2 regions of the Buttiauxella sp. BIGb0552 genome follow, and region 2 is predicted to be linked to the other one. Evidence: predicted binding sites of a transcription regulator. Region 2 holds the regulator's gene; the other holds the start of a gene.
What was found. Region 2 encodes PurR, which represses purine synthesis genes. Its sites were predicted from a motif close to CANGCAAACGTTTGCNTG; they were not measured.

Region 1 (9,144 bases), on a different contig from region 2:
GAAACCTGAAGAGATTGCCGAGCTGGAAACGGTATACGAACCGCATGAAAAGGTAGGATTCAAGTAACTGTTCAATGCACTTACACTCTCCATCAGGAGAGTGTAAGGGTTGTTTAAATCAGAACAAGCCAATCGGCCAGTGGTGACCAATCACATAGATTATTCCCGCGGAGAACACCCCGGCGACAATGTCATCCACCATGATCCCCATACCTCCATGCACGTTACGGTCAAACCAACGGATTGGCCACGGCTTCCAGATATCGAGAATTCGGAATACCAAAAAGCCTGCGGCAACCCAGCGCCAGTCGTTGATTGGCAGCGCCATCAGCGTAATCCACATGCCGATGAATTCATCCCACACTATACTGCCGTGGTCATGAACCCCCATATCACGTGCGGTCTGGTGGCACAGATAAACACCAATACAAATACCAAGCATGATGACCATGGAATAGAGCTGCCATGGCAAAAATGTCATCAGATACCACAATGGGATCGCTGCAAGCGACCCCACGGTACCCGGCATTATTGGACTTAAGCCACTGCCAAAACCAGTGGCAAGCAAATGCCAGGGATTGCTGAGTTTGAGACGGCTTTTAGCCACATCTTTAGCGCGAGGCAAAGTGATCGTATCCTTTTAAATCCAGCGTAACCGGTTTGCCATTTTGCAAGAACTGCAGCCCTTCAGACTCAGGCGCAACCTGGCCGATGCAAGTAAATGGAATTCCAAGATTGCCAATAGCGACATCCAGGGCACCACGATTGAGTTCCGGCACGGTAAAGCACAGCTCGTAATCTTCTCCGCCAGAAAGCGCCCATTGCAACCCGAGTTCAGCGCTGACGTTAGTTTTCAAGGCGGTCGAATATGGCAGAGCATCGAGATCTATGCGCGCTCCACATCCGCTTGCTTTAAGAATATGACCTAAATCAGAGATTAGCCCGTCAGAGAGGTCAATTGCGCTGCTGGCGAGATCACGCAAGGCCTGCCCGTGCAGCACGCGAGGAGTTGGGCGCAAATGGCGCTTTTTAAGATATGCAGCTTGCGCGGGATCTTTAACCACTAAGCGATCCTGCAAAATGGCCAGGCCAGCTGCGCTGTCGCCCGGCGTACCCGTGACGTAGATCCAGTCACCTGGCCGCGCGCCACTTCGTTTAAGCGCACGCCCCACCGGCACGAGACCATGAATACCCAGCGTCATTGCGAGCGGACCACGTGTGGTATCACCGCCGATCAGCTGCATATCGTAGTATTCGAGTTGTTCAAACAGACTATCGCTGAAGGCTTCAAGCCAGCTTTCATCGACTTCAGGAAGGGTAATAGCCAGCGTCAGCCAGGCCGGATCGGCGCCCATAGCAGCCAAATCGCTTAGATTAACAGCCAGAGCTTTGTAGCCCAAATCGCGGGGATCGATATCCGGCAGGAAGTGGATGCCTGAGACTAGCGTATCAGTGCTTATCGCTAAAAGTTGCTTCTCGGCTACCGTCAGCAATGCACAATCATCGCCGATTCCGGTTTCCACATCGCGACGGGAACTGCTTACGCGATCAAAATAACGGGCAATTAAGGAAAACTCACCGCATGCCATTCGTTACGCCTCTGAATATACCCATCATTCTGCAAGCTGCAGGGGTGTTCGCTGCAACTTGAATGCTAACGGATATAGAATAAAAAAAGGCCGGGTATTCAGTATTCTTTAGGCTACAGCGTTGTTAGCTGTAGCTCAAAAACTCATGAATAATCACCGGCCAGAAGATTACTTTTTGCGGGGACGAATCTGTGGAGCAGCTTTATCAAGCACACCATTGACGAACTTGTGGCTGTCTTCGGCACCGAAGGTTTTCGCAAGATCAATGGCTTCGTTGATTGCCACTTTGTATGGCACGTCATCACGTTTAGCCAATTCAAACAGTGCAATACGCAGAACCGCTTTTTCTACCTGACCCAACTCTTCGAGCTGGCGAGACAGGTAAGGCTTCATTAGCCCATCCAGATACGCGCTGTTAGTAGCCACCCCGACCAACAGTTCGCGGAAGTAGTTAACGTCAACGTCTTTGACGTCCTGTTCAGCCAGGAACTGGTATTCGACATCAGCGATGTCATTTCGAGATAACTGCCAGGAGTATAGCGCCTGAACGGCACACTCACGGGCACGGCGACGAGCAGCAGGTTTCACAGATTTCCCCTTACAAAAAATCAGGCCTTGATGGCTTTCAATACATTAATCATTTCAAGCGCGGTCAGTGCAGCTTCTGCACCCTTGTTACCGGCTTTTGTGCCAGCGCGTTCGATGGCTTGTTCAATACTTTCGGTGGTCAGCACGCCAAAGGCGACTGGAATACCACTTTCCTGCGCAACATGTGCCAGGCCATTGCTGGCACCACCAGCAACATATTCAAAGTGAGCTGTGCCGCCACGGATAACCGTACCCAGCGCAATCACCGCGTCATAATTACCGGTTTTCGCCAGTGCATCTGCCGCCAGTGGCAACTCGTAAGCACCCGGAACCCAGACCACGGTGATATTTTCATCTTTAACCTGGCCGATACGTTTCAGGGCGTCAAGCGCACCATCCAGCAGGCTGTCATTGATGAAGTTGTTAAAACGCGCGATGGTGATGGCGACGCGAGCGTCTGGAGTAGCAACGGCTGCTTCAATGATGTTCATATTCTTCCTTTACGGTTCTGTTTAGCCCCGTTAGGGGGGCGGATTTTATCATAAACTTTTCGTGCCCGCTTACGTTTTACTAGCGACTGTATCGCGGCGTTAAATGCAGGCACAAATCAGGGCCGACCTGACGGACTTCACTAAAGCTAAATTCTGGCGCATCGGCTAATTTTTCAAGCCCTGGCAGGTTACATAAGCCACGTGCGTCGTTACCTAATAATTTCGGTGCTACATACACAATCAACTCATCAACCAGACCAGCTTGAAGTAGCGCCCCACCAAGTGTTGCGCCCGCTTCCACCCAAATGGAATTCACCTGGCGTTTGCCCAGTAGCATCATCATGACGACCAAATCGAGATGACCGTTATGCTCTGGTACGATAAATTGCTCAACACCATTAGGCCATATTTGCTCATCCGCTTTACAACGTGCAAGCCAGGTTTCACCTGCCTGAGCGATAATTTTGTGGTGCGGCGTCACGAGATTTCCACGATCGAGAATAATGCGCGTTGGCTGGCGTAAGTTTTCTTCGGCGTAAACGGCCTGAGTCGCGCTGTCTAATTCATTCCAACGCACAGTTAAAGACGGATCGTCAGCCAACACCGTTGCACTGCTGCTTAGAATAGCTGCACTTTGCGCACGCAAGCGCTGCACATCACGGCGTGACTCAGGCGAAGTGATCCACTGACTTTCACCACTTGCCATCGCGGTGCGCCCGTCCAGCGACGCGCCAAGTTTAAGTTGGATATATGGGAAGCCAGTGCGCATACGTTTCAGGAAGCCACGGTTAATGACCTCAGCTTCGTTCATCATCAAACCATGGCTGACTTCAATGCCCGCTTCTTTCAGGCGGTACAAACCACGCCCGGCAACTTGTGGATTCGGGTCTTGCATCGCGGCAACCACACGCGAAACACCAGCCGCAATTAACGCATCGCAGCACGGAGGTGTGCGACCGTGATGACTGCATGGCTCCAGCGTGACATACGCCGTAGCACCTTGTGCTTTGTCACCCGCCATACGCAACGCGTGAACTTCTGCATGAGGTTCGCCCGCACGAAAGTGGAAACCTTCACCAACAATTTCGCCATCTTTAGCAATCACGCAGCCAACATTGGGGTTTGGCATAGTAGTAAAACGGCCACGCTTTGCCAATTGCAGCGCGCGAGCCATAAACTTTTCATCAAGCGACATCAGCATTAATCCTGTAAACGGGCAATTTCTTCGCCAAACTCGCGGATATCTTCAAAGCTGCGATAAACCGAAGCAAAGCGGATATACGCCACTTTATCGAGTTTCTTAAGCTGTTCCATTACCAGATTGCCGATCATTTTGCTTGGTACTTCACGCTCGCCTGTGCCACGCAATTGGGATTTGATGTGGTTTACTGCCATTTCAACGTCGTCAGAGCTCACTGGGCGTTTTTCCAGTGCTTTTAAAATACCGCTACGTAGCTTGTCTTCATTAAACGGTTCGCGAACATCATTACTTTTCACGACGCGTGGCATCACTAGTTCCGCCACTTCAAAAGTTGTGAAGCGTTCATGACAAACCAGGCACTGGCGGCGACGACGCACGGATGACCCTTCGCCGACAAGCCGGGAATCAATCACTTTGGTGTCTACTGCGAAACAGAATGGGCAATGCATGGCGCGTCCTGAAGGATTATTCAAATGAACAATAGTTTACCGCGAAGTAGCGGGAGTACAAAGGTAACGCCACATCATCCCAACAAATATGACTTTTCATTAGCGACAAGCTACGCTTAAATCAGGACAAAACCTCAAGGAAAAATTAGCGATGACAAAGAGTTACCTAAGAATACTCCTGGTTAGCAGCCTGGTGAGCCTCAGCGCCTGCGCGCAACAAACTGAAGTTCATCAAATGAAGAGTGAAGTGGGTTCACTGAATAAAGAAATGACAAAGCTCACTGACCAGACAATCAAGCTGACGCAACAAAATGCGCTGAATGCGAAATCAACTACTGGCGTCTACTTGTTACCAGGTTCTAAAACTCCGGCACGCCTGAATAGTCAGTTAGGTAATTTGCAAATGTCGCTGAGCAGCATGACTCCAGAAGCAAATGGCAGCCGTGTGATGCTCGTTATCAAAGGCGAGTCCAACGATCCTCTGCCCGCTTTTACCGGCAAAGTAGAATGGGGACAAATTCAGGGCACTACGGATAACTACCAGGAAGTGAACGTCCAGTCACAGCAATTCAGTGCTCCTGCGAGCGTGCTGGCACCGAGCGATGTCAGTATCCCGTTGTTGCTTTCAGGACTTTCGCCTGAACAATTAGGTTTTGTGAGAATTCACGATATACAACCAGTCGACCCTTCGCAGGCACTACCAGCCCAACAATAGATAATTGCCCTCGTGCTTGCGGGGGTAACCCTCAGTAACATCTGCGTTTTTTGTTACAACTAAACAAATGAAACACGATCAGCACCTTTCACTTCAAAGAATAAATCTAGTGATCTTAATCACATATACCTGTAACAACGGACCATCTATTTGCTTAAATTTCAGAAGCAGGTAGAATCTCGCCCGTTTTTAATGTGCGCAATTGAGAACGCAATCGATTACGTACTTAACGATAATGTGAAATGAAACATATTTTTGTGAGCAGGGATTTCTATAATAGGCGCGTCAATAAAAAGCCAAGTTAATGGTTGATGACCTTAGGTGATAAAACACCTCCTGCCCTCACGGGATCCATGTAAAAAACAGTGGCATATAAAATGAAAAAAATTATTTTGGCGGCTAGCACCGTCCTGGCGCTTTCAAGCTCTTTCACGGCTCAGGCTGAAGAAACAAAAAATACCGAATACCTTTCTGATTGGTGGCACCAAAGCGTTAACGTTGTGGGCAGCTACCACACCCGTTTCGGACCACAAATCCGTAACGATACCTACCTGGAATATGAAGCTTTCGCTAAGAAAGACTGGTTCGACTTCTATGGTTACATGGATGCGCCAGTATTCTTCGGTGGTAACACTGATGCGAAAGGTATCTGGAACCACGGTTCTCCACTGTTTATGGAAATCGAACCGCGTTTCTCTATCGACAAGCTGACTGGCACTGACCTGAGCTTCGGTCCGTTCAAAGAATGGTATGTTGCAAACAACTATATCTACGATATGGGTCGCAACAAAGATGGCCGCCAGAGCACCTGGTACATGGGTCTGGGTACCGACATCGACACTGGCCTGCCAATGAGCCTGTCCATGAACGTGTACGCGAAATACCAATGGCAGAACTATGGCGCATCCAACGAAAACGAGTGGGATGGCTACCGCTTCAAAGTGAAATACTTTGTACCGATTACTTCCCTGTGGGGCGGTAACCTGAGCTACATCGGTTTCACCAACTTCGACTGGGGCTCAGACCTGGGCGATGACAACTTCATGGATAACAACGGCAAGCATGCTCGTACCAGTGATTCCATCGCATCCAGCCACATCCTGTCTCTGAACTACGATCACTTCCACTATGCAGTTGTTGCCCGTTACTGGCACAACGGTGGCCAGTGGAATGACGACGCAAGCCTGAACTTCGGTAACGGTGATTTCAGCGTTCGCTCTACCGGTTGGGGTGGTTACTTAGTGGTTGGTTACAACTTCTAATAGCTGTCTGAATCCTTAAAAAGCCGATCCGCTATTTGCCGGTCGGCTTTTTTGTTTCTGGAAGACAGCCTTCATTTTGCTGCAACTGAATAAAATGATTTAAAGAACGGTCGGGCCGCTCCGAAAAATGCAGCCCCGTGGGGGCCACAGACAAACAGCGATCCAGGCGAAAACTGCGGTAATCTTCACGCGTTTCACACCAGGCTACCAGCAGCCAGACTTCTCCCCAAAATGTCAGCCCAAGCGGGTGTATATTGCGGCTCGACACTTTCCCCTTATGATCTTCATAGTCGATGCGCAGTACTTGAAGCTGGCCAATTGCGCGATGAAAAACATCAAACCACGTTTTGACCTGCGGATATTTATTAAAATCAGGCGAAAGGATGCGGCAGCGCTCCGCAACCGCCCGTCGCTGTGGGGTGAGTACACCAAGCAGCTTTTCTTCTGCCGTTCCGGCAGCCTGCGCCAGCGTTTCACCGCTCCATGTTTGCAGCAGACGAATCGCGGCCACGAGCGCTTCCACTTCGTTCGCCGTAAACATCAGCGGTGGCAAATCATAGCCCGGTAATAATCGGTAGCCGCAGCCAGCCTCACCTTCAATGGGAACACCGGAAAGTGAAAGGTCGCGGATATCGCGATAAATGGTGCGTTCAGAAACCTCAAGGCGTTCGGCAAGTAACGCTGCCGTGGAAATACGACGCCCACGCAGGATCTGGACGATTTGAAAAAGGCGGTCTGCTCTTCGGCTCATGGCGTTATTTCAAAAGAGTAATGCCTGCCAGAATGTCCGGCAGGCGTTTGTCATTCAGTATATACCGGGAGTCAAACCGGTTGATGTAACCCGACACGATTCCCTTCACTGTCGACGATAAGCGCAAAAGTCCCAATGTCATCCGGGAGTTCTTGCGGGCCGAATACGCATTCGCCTCCGGCTTTAACCACACGCTCAAGCATGGCGGCTAAATCAGGTGCATGAAGATAAACAACGGTTCCCTGTGCAGCAGGTTTAAACGCATCGGATTTCAATAGTGCCCCGCCGGGATTCGGCTTGGTATGCGGGAAGATAGCCATCTCCATGCCAGACATACTTTCGCGGCGAAATTCAGTCGCAAAAACAGCTTCATAAAAAGCTGTTGCTCGTTCCAGATCCTGTACCGGAATTTCAAACCAGTTGATGATGGTGTCCATGTGTTTGCTCCTCATTGATAGGGTTCATCGAAGAGTCTAACGAGCCCCTCCTGACAGCATACTGTCAGGAGACTTTTACTCAGGCGAAAAAAAACCGCAGCACGATGGCTGCGGTTTTAGCTTTCAGCGAAACCCTAAAGGTTAAGGCAGAATCGACGGTTGATCCGCGCCTTCTTTCTCTACTTTCTGCTGCAACATGTGCTCACGCTTCATGCCCAGTTTCAACGCCAGTGCAGACGCCACGTAGATAGAAGAAACAGTACCGATAGAAACACCGATAAGCATGGTCAGTGAGAAGCCTTTCAGCATCGCCCCACCGAACAGATACAGCATCAGAATCACAACCAACGTAGTACCGGATGTAATCAACGTACGATGCAGAGTCTGCGTCAAAGAAACGTTGAAGATTTCGTAAGGCGTTCCGCGACGAATCTTACGGAAGTTTTCACGAATACGGTCAGATACTACGATACTGTCATTCAGTGAGTAGCCGATAACCGACATCAACGACGCGACGATGGTTAAGTCTATCTCAATATGGAATAGCGACAGTACGCCCAAAGTTATGATCACGTCGTGCATCAGTGCGATAACCACACCAGCCGCCAGACGCCACTCAAAGCGGAATCCAACATATACCAGGATGGAAAGCAGCGCGGCAAGCAGTGCCAGAGCACCGTTTTGAGCAAGATCGGCACCCACACTCGGGCCAACAAACTCAATACGCTTTATTCCGGCATTTTGGCTGGTTGCTTCGTTAATTACGCTAACGACTTTGCTACCCAACACCTGCCCACCGGTTTCCCCTTTGGCAGGTGGCATACGTACCATAATGTCACGGCTGCTACCGAAGTTCTGCACCAGCGGATCTGCAAAGCCCGCTTTCTGCAACGCTTCACGCATTTGGTCTAAATCCGCTGGTTTTTCCAGCGAGATTTCGATAACCGTACCGCCGGTGAAATCCAGACCCCAGTTAAAACCTTTCACGCCGATAATGGCGAGAGAAAGGATTAGCAGGAACCCGGAGATACCGAAAGCCCAGAAATCCCAGCGCATAAAGTCATGGACTCTACGGCCGTAGTTCAATTGTTCAACAGTATATTCCTGTGCCACAACGCACTCCTCAGATAGACAGCTTGTTGATGCGTTTGCCGCCGTACAACAGGTTTACGATGGCACGGGTACCGACGATTGCGGTAAACATGGACGTCGCCACACCAATACCGGTTGTGATCGCAAAGCCTTTAATTGCCCCGGTGCCTACGGCATACAGGATGATGACCTTGATAAGCGTCGTGATGTTGGCATCGAAAATAGAGCTGAACGCGCCCTGGTAGCCCTCGTGGATAGCCTGTTGCACCGAACGTCCGTTACTAAGTTCTTCCTTAATACGTTCGTTTATCAGTACGTTGGCATCGACGGCGACGGCAAGGGTTAATACGATCCCCGCAATCCCTGGCATGGTAAGCGTTGCCCCTGGCAGCAGGGACATAATCCCAACAATCATTACCAGGTTAACCAACAGTGCAGAGGTCGCAATCAGGCCAAACTTCTTATAGAAGAACAGCATAAAGAGGATTGAAACGGCCAGACCTGCCAGACACGCTTCCAGACCTTGCTTGATGTTTTCCATACCCAAAGTTGGGCCGATGGTACGCTCT
Region 2 (9,144 bases):
GGTCTGACAGCGGCCCCCACATTAACTGGGCAAACGCAAAGCCCGCAAGGAACAGGCTCAGGCTCGCACTAACGGCGGAGGCATCGGTCTGTAAATCTTGCTGAATGGCAGCGAAAGCAGGCAGATACATGTCTGTGGCAAGGAAGCCCAGAACACTTAATCCAGCCAGCCAGATAAGAAATCCTTTTGATGGTTGCATAATTTTCTCTTGTTTTATCTTGCAGGTTGATCGCCGCGAGAGTGTACGGAGTGCAAATAGGCTTGTGAAACGCTAATATTTGTAGGTTGCGTTCAAAAATTTTGTGAGCAGAGAAATGTGGTCAGAATATTCGCTGGAAGTGATAGATGCGGTAGCGCGCAATGGCAGCTTCAGTGGTGCAGCACAAGAGCTGCACCGCGTTCCGTCAGCTATCAGCTATACGGTACGGCAACTTGAAGATTGGTTAGCGGTTCCGTTATTCGAACGTCGCCATCGGGATGTTGAATTAACCCCCGCAGGCGTCTTTTTCCTGAAAGAAGGCCGCTCTGTTATCAAAAAAATGATGACGACACGGCAGCAGTGTCAACAGATCGCAAATGGATGGCGCGGGCACCTGGCTATCGCAGTTGATAACATCGTTAAACCTGAACGAACGCGTCAGTTGGTGTTGGATTTTTATCGTCATTTTCCGGATATCGAACTGCGTATATTCCAGGAAGTGTTTAACGGCGTGTGGGATGCGCTGGCTGATGGGCGAGTTGAAGTCGCGATTGGTGCGACACAAGCTATTCCTGTCGGGGGGCGTTATGCGTTCCGCGATATGGGGACGTTGAGTTGGCGCTGTGTGGTGTCATCAAATCACCCACTGGCACAGCAGGGCGGAACCTTAAGTGATGATGATCTGCGAGCCTGGCCGTCGTTAGTACTGGAAGATACCTCCCGTTCGCTACCGAAGCGTATTACCTGGCTTTTGGATAACCAGCGTCGAGTTGTGGTTCCAGACTGGGAATCTGGCTCTGATTGTCTTAGCGCGGGTTTATGTATTGGTATGGTGCCATTGCATATAGCAAAGCCGTGGTTGGCTTCAGGGCAGTGGAGTGAGCTGACGCTCGATAACCCGTTCCCGGACGCGGCATGTTGCCTGACATGGCGGCAAAATGATGCTTCGCCAGCTCTGGCCTGGCTGCTGGAGTATTTAGGGGATAGTGAGACGATGAATCAGGAGTGGTTGCAGGAGCCTGCTTAGACAGGCTCCATTGACTATTTTAGCGGCGGTAATCGCGGAATGGGCCATCAGCCACAGAACGGCGTTCAATCAGGCGCGGATGTACTTCAATTGATTGCGACTCTTCGCGTTTATTGACGATTCTATCCAGCAGCATATTGAAAGCTGTTTCACCCAGCGAGTCCTTCGGCTGGTGAATGGTGGTCAATGCCGGTGTGAAATAACGAGCGTTACGCACGTTGTCATAACCGATAATGGAAATATCCTGCGGTACGCGTAAACCCATTTCATCAGCAGCACAAATTGCGCCCATCGCCATAATGTCGCCGCCGCAGAATACTGCGGTAGGGCGCTGAGACTGACCGATAATCTGCTGCATGGCGCGGTAGCCTGACTCAGGTTCAAAGTCACCTTGCACAATCCAGTTCTCAGGAATAGCGATCCCAGCTTCTTCCAGCGCCTTCATAAAACCAGCATGGCGGCCGCCACCGGTATTACGCTCCATTTGGCCAGGGATTGCACCAATTTCGCGGTGACCACGTTCAATCAAATAACGTCCAGCCAGATAGCCACCGTGGAAGGCATTATCGACAACGGAGTCGGTGAAATCTGCGCGGGCTTCGCCCCAGTCCATCACAACCATTGGGATGTGACGATACTCTTCAAGCATAGTCAGTAATGATTCCGGATATTCAGAGCACATCACCAGCAGCCCATCGACGCGCTTTTGCGCCATCATGGATAAATAGGCGCGCTGTTTTTCGAAATTATTGTGCGCATTACCCAAAATCAGGGTGTAGCCTTTTTCAAAGCAGCTATTTTCGACAGCTTCGATTATCTCGGCAAAATAGGGTGCTTCGCTAGAAGTGGCTAGCAAACCAATCGTTTTGGTGTGATTAACTTTCAAGCTACGCGCGACGGCGCTCGGCGAATAGTGCAATTGTTTGATTGCCGCCCAGACCGCGTTACGTGTTTCTTCCGCCACAAAACGGGTCTTGTTAATCACATGTGATACGGTTGTGGTGGAAACGTTTGCGAGCTTCGCTACGTCCTTGATTGTCGCCATTAAATTTCACTCCGGGCCATATCGTAAACCCCTGATAACCAATGTGTTAAACGTTTGCGTACGCCAACTCCTGAGGCAACGTTAAGGTTGCAGGTATGCCGGGATTGCGACATAAAACGGGAGGAGGGCGTTGAGTAGATGGTACGCAATAAATTAGCGTGGGATTTTGGCCTATCCAGGAGAAAAGTGAAAGAGGGAAAAGCGATATCAGGTTAAAACCAGGGGGATTTTTATGTCTGATTGTGGGAAAATCAAGCCGACACACCGATTGTAGGGTAATAAAAGGAGTTTGCTAATGAGTACCGATCTGAAATTTTCAATCATGACCACGGTTGTTGTTTTGGCACTGATTGTGTGTGGCGCGTTAACCGCCGTACTGCACTGATACATCGCTCTGATTAAAATGGGCCGCAATCGCGGCCCATATATTTTAGGTTTTATGCTGCCAGATTCTTAGCAACAAACTCCCAGTTCACCAACGCCCAGAAATGCTCAAGATAGCCAGCACGAGCATTGCGGTAGTCGATGTAGTACGCATGTTCCCACACATCCACAGTCAATAACGGTGTTGCCGCTGTTGTTAGTGGGGTACCCGCGTTTGAGGTAGAGACAATCGCCAGAGCGCCATCTTCTTGTTTGACAAGCCAGGTCCAGCCAGCGCCAAAGTTTTTAATAGCTGCATCAGTGAACTGCTGTTTAAACTCAGCAAAGCTACCAAACGACTTATTAATGGCTTCCAGAAGCTCTCCAGTTGGTTCACCGCCAGCATTTGGTGCCAGGCAATTCCAGTAGAAGGTGTGGTTCCAAACCTGTGCTGCGTTGTTAAACACGCCGCCTTCGGAAGTACGAACGATCTCTTCGAGATTTTTACCTTCAAACGCAGTGCCCTTAACCAGATTGTTCAGGTTAGTGACATAGGTTTGATGGTGTTTACCGTAATGGTATTCCAGAGTTTCGGCGGAGATATGCGGTGCTAAAGCATCTTTTGCATATGGTAGTGCAGGTAGTTCGAACGACATTGCTGACTCCTTATTACCCTTCATACTTCGAGCTGCATCTTTGTTGGCTGCGATGCAACTCGAATTATTTTGGGTATCTATTGTTAAACATCACTTTTAGTGCGGGTTTAGGGTAACAAATTGAAAGGATAAGCAAAAGAGGGAACTCACCTGCCCAGGGAAGGGCAGGCGCAGGTTTTCGATAAATAGAGTTTAACGAATTGTTTTAGGGGTCATAACGCGTTTGGCACCGACATAGTGGCGCTGCCAGTAGTCTTCGCTTAGTGAGGTTATCTGGATATCTTGTCCGGTACGCGGTGACTGAATAAATTTACCGTTGCCCACGTACACGCCAACATGGTCAGCGGTGCCCCGACCTTGGGTGCGGAAGAAGACCAAATCACCAGTTTCAAGCTCCCCACGATCTACAGATGAGGCATCACGCAGGTGATACATCTCGTTAGCGGTACGAGGAATACGGAACTTCACTAAATCTTTGTATGCGTAGTAAACCAGACCGCTGCAATCGAAACCGGTAACCGGCGAGGTGCCACCCCAACGATACGGTTTGCCTATCTGGCCCATCAATTTGTTCATTGCCGTTTTTTGTGCTTTTTGCACACGGACTTTATGCGCCGCAGCAATCGTCGTTGGCTGCTCTGATTTAACTTTTACACAATGCGCTTTATGGCCTTTACGCGGCTTGCTGCATTTTTCGGTGAAAGTAACAGGCTGGACTTTTGCGAGCTTAGAGGTTTTATTGCGGGAGTTTTTTGCAAGATTCTTTGTTTTAGCGCTGCTGGCATTTTGGGCGGTTTTACTTTTTGCGGCAGTTGTTTCTTTTTTCTTGCTGGCTGTTTTGACTGAGGTGGTGCTTTTTTTGCTGGTGGTAGTGGTTTTACTCTTACTGCTTTTTTCTGTGCTCTTCGTTGTGCTTTTAACAACGTGCGCTTTTTGCGCAGCCACGGGACGAGCGTGCTCAGACGCATGCGTCAATGGTGTATACGGCAAGGTAAATAGCAGAGCACAGAGCGTGATAGAAATTTTTGTTATCCGCGCCACTCGACAATCCCCTGGTGAAAATGAATGCATGAGAAAAACCATCATGCCCGTGTATGATTTTGCGAAACCCGCCGATTCTAATCTATTAAGCACGATAAAGTTAATAACCTTTTACTATTCGTCTTGCTGTTTCGTTACCGGACGCAAAAAAATTAACCAAACTAATGGTTGCAAGGCTATTTATTGATCAGGCTTAGGGTCATTTGCTGATTTTCAGTGGCGGGAAAAGTGTTATTCTTGATACATGTTGTCCCTCCATCGCGTATGACAGAAAAGCCCTATAAAAAATGGTGTTTTCTGGAGAGGGCGTCAATCGCTACAATGGCAGACTAATGCCAGCACTTGGTTTGAGGAAGCAAGCAATGAGCACTATTGAAAAAATCCAACAACAGATTACTGAGAACCCAATTCTTCTTTATATGAAAGGTTCTCCGAAACTGCCTAGCTGTGGCTTCTCCGCCCAGGCTGTGCAGGCGCTATCCGCTTGTGGTGAGCGTTTCGCGTACGTTGATATTTTACAGAATCCAGACATCCGTGCTGAGCTGCCAAAATACGCTAACTGGCCTACTTTCCCGCAGCTGTGGGTTGATGGTGAATTGGTTGGCGGCTGCGACATCATTATTGAGATGTATCAGCGTGGCGAGTTGCAGGCACTGATTAAAGAATCTGCTGCCAAGCATAAATCTGAAGAGCCAGACGCAGAGTAATTTGCAACTGGAGTCAGACCTGGAGTGAAATAAAAAGCGACCTGTTAAGGTCGCTTTTTTTATGCTTCGGATTCTGGCTCAGCCGGTAAGGGGAGTGGCCAGCCACCGAGTCGTTTCCAACGGTTAACGATTTCGCAAAAAAGCTCGGCGGTTTGCTCAGTATCATATAGAGCCGAGTGCGCCTGGCTGCTGTCAAATGGCATACCAGCGGCAATACACGCTTTAGCGAGTACCGTCTGGCCGAGAGCCAACCCGCTAAGTGCAGCAGTGTCAAAGGTCACAAATGGATGGAACGGGTTACGTTTTAAAGAAGCACGTTCTGCCGCTGCCATCATAAAGCTGTGATCGAATGTCGCATTATGGGCGACCATGATCGCGCGGTTACAACCGCTGTCTTTAATGCCTTTGCGCACCATTTTAAAAATGGCGTGCAGCGCGTCATATTCACTCACTGCACCACGCAACGGGTTATGCGGGTCGATACCATTAAAGGCCAGCGCTTCAGGTTGAAGAATTGCGCCTTCAAAAGGTTCAACATGGAAATGCAGGGTTTCGTCAATCGATAACCAGCCGTCTTGATCCATCTTTAACGTGATGGCTGCGACTTCAAGTAAAGCATCGGTTTTAGCATTAAACCCGGCGGTTTCAACATCAATTACTACCGGATAAAAACCACGAAAACGGTCGCACAGGCTATGCAGTTGCGTGTTGTCAGACATCAGGATCTCTTAATACGGGGAAAAAGCAGCGCGTATTATGGCAAATTTTAACAAGGGAAGCTAACGGGCGCAGAGAGCACCCGTAACAGGATATTAATTACCCAAGCCTTTACCTGCGTCTTTGCTTTCGATCAGCTCAATTTTGTAGCCGTCAGGATCTTCAACAAAAGCGATAACGGTGGAGCCGCCTTTTACCGGGCCAGCTTCACGGGTGACATTGCCGCCGTTTTTACGAATACGTTCACAGGCTTCAGCCGCATCATCAACGCTCAGCGCGATGTGACCATAAGCATTGCCTAAATCGTAGCTATCGGTGCCCCAGTTATAGGTCAGTTCGATAACCGCTTCTTCGGTTTCCGGGCCATAACCAACGAACGCCAGAGAGTATTTGTATTCAGGGTTTTCACTGGTACGCAGCAGAGTCATGCCCAGCACGTTAGTGTAAAATTCGATGGAGCGTTGCAGATCGCCGACACGTAGCATGGTGTGAAGTAAGCGCATAAAATCCTCTTTTCCTCATCATTCTTCAAGTTGTACAACCTACTTACAACCCGAATTATTTGGGTAAAATTAAAGGGTTAATTTCTAAATGTAAGGTAAGTATAGCGGCGAACTAGCGCCGCTATCAATGAGAGGGGTCTATAAAGTCGGGTAATCGGTATAACCTTCTGCGCCACCACCATAGAAGGTTTCAGGGCGCTGGGCGTTGAGTTCTGCATTGTGATGCAGGCGTTCAACCAAATCCGGGTTAGCGATATAGTCACGGCCAAAGGCTACTGCGTCGATTAGGCCTTTCTCGATTAATGTTTCGGCTTTTTCTGGCGTGTAGGCACCGGCACCGATGATCACACCGTTAAAGCGCTCACGTACTTTCTGACGGAATTCTTCGGTATAAGGTTGACCGCCAGCCCAGTCTGGTTCAGACATGTGCAGATAGGCAATGCCACGTTTGTTCAATTCTTCAATCAGATACAGTGCATCGGCTTCTTCATCCGGGCCGTTATCGACATTCTGGAAAGAACCAATTGGCGAGACACGAATACCAATGCGATCGGCACTCCACTCTTTACTTGCAGCATCAACCACTTCTAATACCAGACGTGCGCGGTTTTCGCGGCTGCCACCGTATTCATCAGTACGATGGTTGGATGTTGGTGACAGGAACTGGTGCAGCAGGTAACCGTGTGCAGAGTGTAATTCGACCATATCAAAGCCGGCATCGCGTGCATTACCTACAGCCTGGCGGAAGTCATTCACAATACCAGGGATTTCATTAAGCTCAAGAGCACGTGGCATTGAGGTGTCGACGCGAATGGCATGGCCATTTTCATCACGTAATGAGGTGCGCGTTCCGGCAGAAATTGCAGATGGCGCAACCGGTGCCTGCTGGCCTGGCTGAATACTGGTGTGAGAAATACGGCCGGTATGCCACAGTTGTACCGCTATACGACCGTCCACGGCGTGAACGCCTGCGGTAATTTTCTTCCATGCTGCGATTTGCTCATCGCTATGCAAACCTGGAGCGCCTTCATAACCTTTAGCTTGCGCCGAAATTTGCGTTGCTTCGCTGATAATTAACCCAGAACTTGCACGCTGACGGTAATACTCACCCATCAATGGCGTTGGAATATCGCCAGGTACAATGCTACGCAGGCGGGTTAATGGCGCCATAAAGATACGGTTAGGCGTGGTAATCGCGCCGACTTTCAGTGGAGTGAATAATTTATCTGCTGACATATAAAACACCTCTAATAGACCGGTCGTCTAGTGTTTGATTAAATAAAAAATACTGAATTAAATAAAAGCCTGTCAGGAGACAGGCTCCGCTAATAATTGAGTTACGTGGGCGAGGGCGCATTCTAGCGGTACCGCGCTACGTGAAATCTTCGCCTGAAGACTTGCTCCTAGCCACAGAGCATAAATTACCTGGGCCTGGCTTAACGCTGAGCCGGTTAATTTCAGGCTTGATTCGGCATCACCTTTTTCCAGTGCATCTGCAATCTGGGAGACAATTTTTGCGGCACCTTTGTTCAAAGCCGCTCGCATATCTTCTGAAAGATCACACACTTCAGCCGAAAGCTTTACCGTTAAACAACTGATCAAGCTGCCGTGCTGGCAAAACCATGTCACCGTTTCCTGGTACCAGGCCAGCAACTTTTCTCGATAGTTACCGTTATCGTGGGAAAAGTGCTGCTGTAAACGCAGGTTATAAGCAGTGTAGTAACGCTCAAGCATCGCCACGCCAAACGCTTCTTTTGACCGAAAGTAATGATAAAACGAGCCTTTCGGTACTTCAGCTGTGCTTAACAGCTCGCTCAATCCCATGCCAGTAAACCCGCGTTGCAGACAAAGCTGCTCGCCGGTAGCAAGGAGGTGTTCACGAGTGTCATGTTCAGGATGTCTGTTCATGGGGAATACTGTAATAGACCAGTCGGTCTAAGGCAAGGCTCAGGCGGCAGATTTTCCTGCCGCATGAAGAGTCAAGCTTTACGGCATGTGGCAAGAATATCCATATTAGATTGATATTCTGAGGTTTTAATATCCATCATTCCCAGCAGCGTTGAGAAAATATTATCCTGAGAAACTTGTTCAGCAGCCGCTTTCTTTGCCAGGCAATCAGCATTGACGGCAAAATTTTGTTGGTAATCTTTCGATAGCCAGAATAGGAACGGAATGTGCGTTTGCTGCGAAGGTGCCAGCATATAGGGCGTGCCGTGCAGATAAATACCGTTTTCACCCAGCGATTCACCGTGGTCAGAAAGATAGACCAGTGCGGTATTGAATTTGTCGCCATGTGCGTTCAGTTCATCGATGGTGCGGCTAACAATATCATCGGTGTACAAAATGGTGTTGTCATAGGTATTGATGAGCGACTGGCGATCGCAATCCTGAATCTGGTTACTGTCACACGTTGGTGTGAACTTGCGGAATTTATCCGGATAGCGGCGATAGTAGGCCGGACCATGGCTACCCATCAGATGCAATACAATGACGGAGTCTTGCTGCAAACCATCCAGCACGTTACCGAAGCGATGTAGAATCGCGTCATCCCAACAGGATTTGTCTTTGCACAACGCGTCTAAATTCCACTGTGTCATATCGGTATGCGGGATACGGTCACAAGCTCCTTTACAGCCGCCATCATTATCACGCCATAGCAGATTGATACCTGCATGTGCCATGACATCAAGCAACCCTTCCTGGTGACGAGCCAACGATGCATCGTAATTTTTGCGTGGCATATTAGAGAACATGCATGGAACGGATATAGCCGTTTCAGTACCGCAAGACGATGCGTTAGGGAAATAAATAACGTCGCGTTTTTTCAGTTCAGGATTGGTATCACGGGTGTAACCATTCAGTGAATAGTTTTCAGCGCGCGAGGCT

Region 1: EDF88_RS08550 (nucleoside-specific channel-forming protein Tsx) is a predicted target of PurR. The motif match lies at 5,241-5,258, and genes of this name have one in related genera.

The regions. Positions count from the first base shown of each region.
Region 1 is NZ_SODY01000002.1:819,345-828,488, forward strand. Features, by position in the region: gene EDF88_RS08510 (aldo/keto reductase) at 1-67, shown strand, start outside; gene pgpA (phosphatidylglycerophosphatase A) at 119-625, opposite strand; gene thiL (thiamine-phosphate kinase) at 612-1,589, opposite strand; gene nusB (transcription antitermination factor NusB) at 1,758-2,177, opposite strand; gene ribE (6,7-dimethyl-8-ribityllumazine synthase) at 2,198-2,668, opposite strand; gene ribD (bifunctional diaminohydroxyphosphoribosylaminopyrimidine deaminase/5-amino-6-(5-phosphoribosylamino)uracil reductase RibD) at 2,748-3,863, opposite strand; gene nrdR (transcriptional regulator NrdR) at 3,869-4,318, opposite strand; gene EDF88_RS08545 (DUF3251 domain-containing protein) at 4,470-5,033, shown strand; gene EDF88_RS08550 (nucleoside-specific channel-forming protein Tsx) at 5,411-6,295, shown strand; gene EDF88_RS08555 (YafY family protein) at 6,327-7,046, opposite strand; gene EDF88_RS08560 (VOC family protein) at 7,118-7,483, opposite strand; gene secF (protein translocase subunit SecF) at 7,625-8,596, opposite strand; gene secD (protein translocase subunit SecD) at 8,607-9,144, opposite strand, start outside.
Region 2 is NZ_SODY01000001.1:187,282-196,425, forward strand. Features, by position in the region: gene punC (purine nucleoside transporter PunC) at 1-199, opposite strand, end outside; gene punR (DNA-binding transcriptional activator PunR) at 315-1,226, shown strand; gene purR (HTH-type transcriptional repressor PurR) at 1,246-2,271, opposite strand; gene EDF88_RS00860 (YnhF family membrane protein) at 2,567-2,656, shown strand; gene sodB (superoxide dismutase [Fe]) at 2,709-3,290, opposite strand; gene EDF88_RS00870 (C40 family peptidase) at 3,483-4,331, opposite strand; gene EDF88_RS00875 (Grx4 family monothiol glutaredoxin) at 4,694-5,038, shown strand; gene rnt (ribonuclease T) at 5,098-5,757, opposite strand; gene gloA (lactoylglutathione lyase) at 5,851-6,258, opposite strand; gene EDF88_RS00890 (alkene reductase) at 6,397-7,494, opposite strand; gene EDF88_RS00895 (TetR/AcrR family transcriptional regulator) at 7,567-8,166, opposite strand; gene eptA (phosphoethanolamine transferase EptA) at 8,238-9,144, opposite strand, start outside.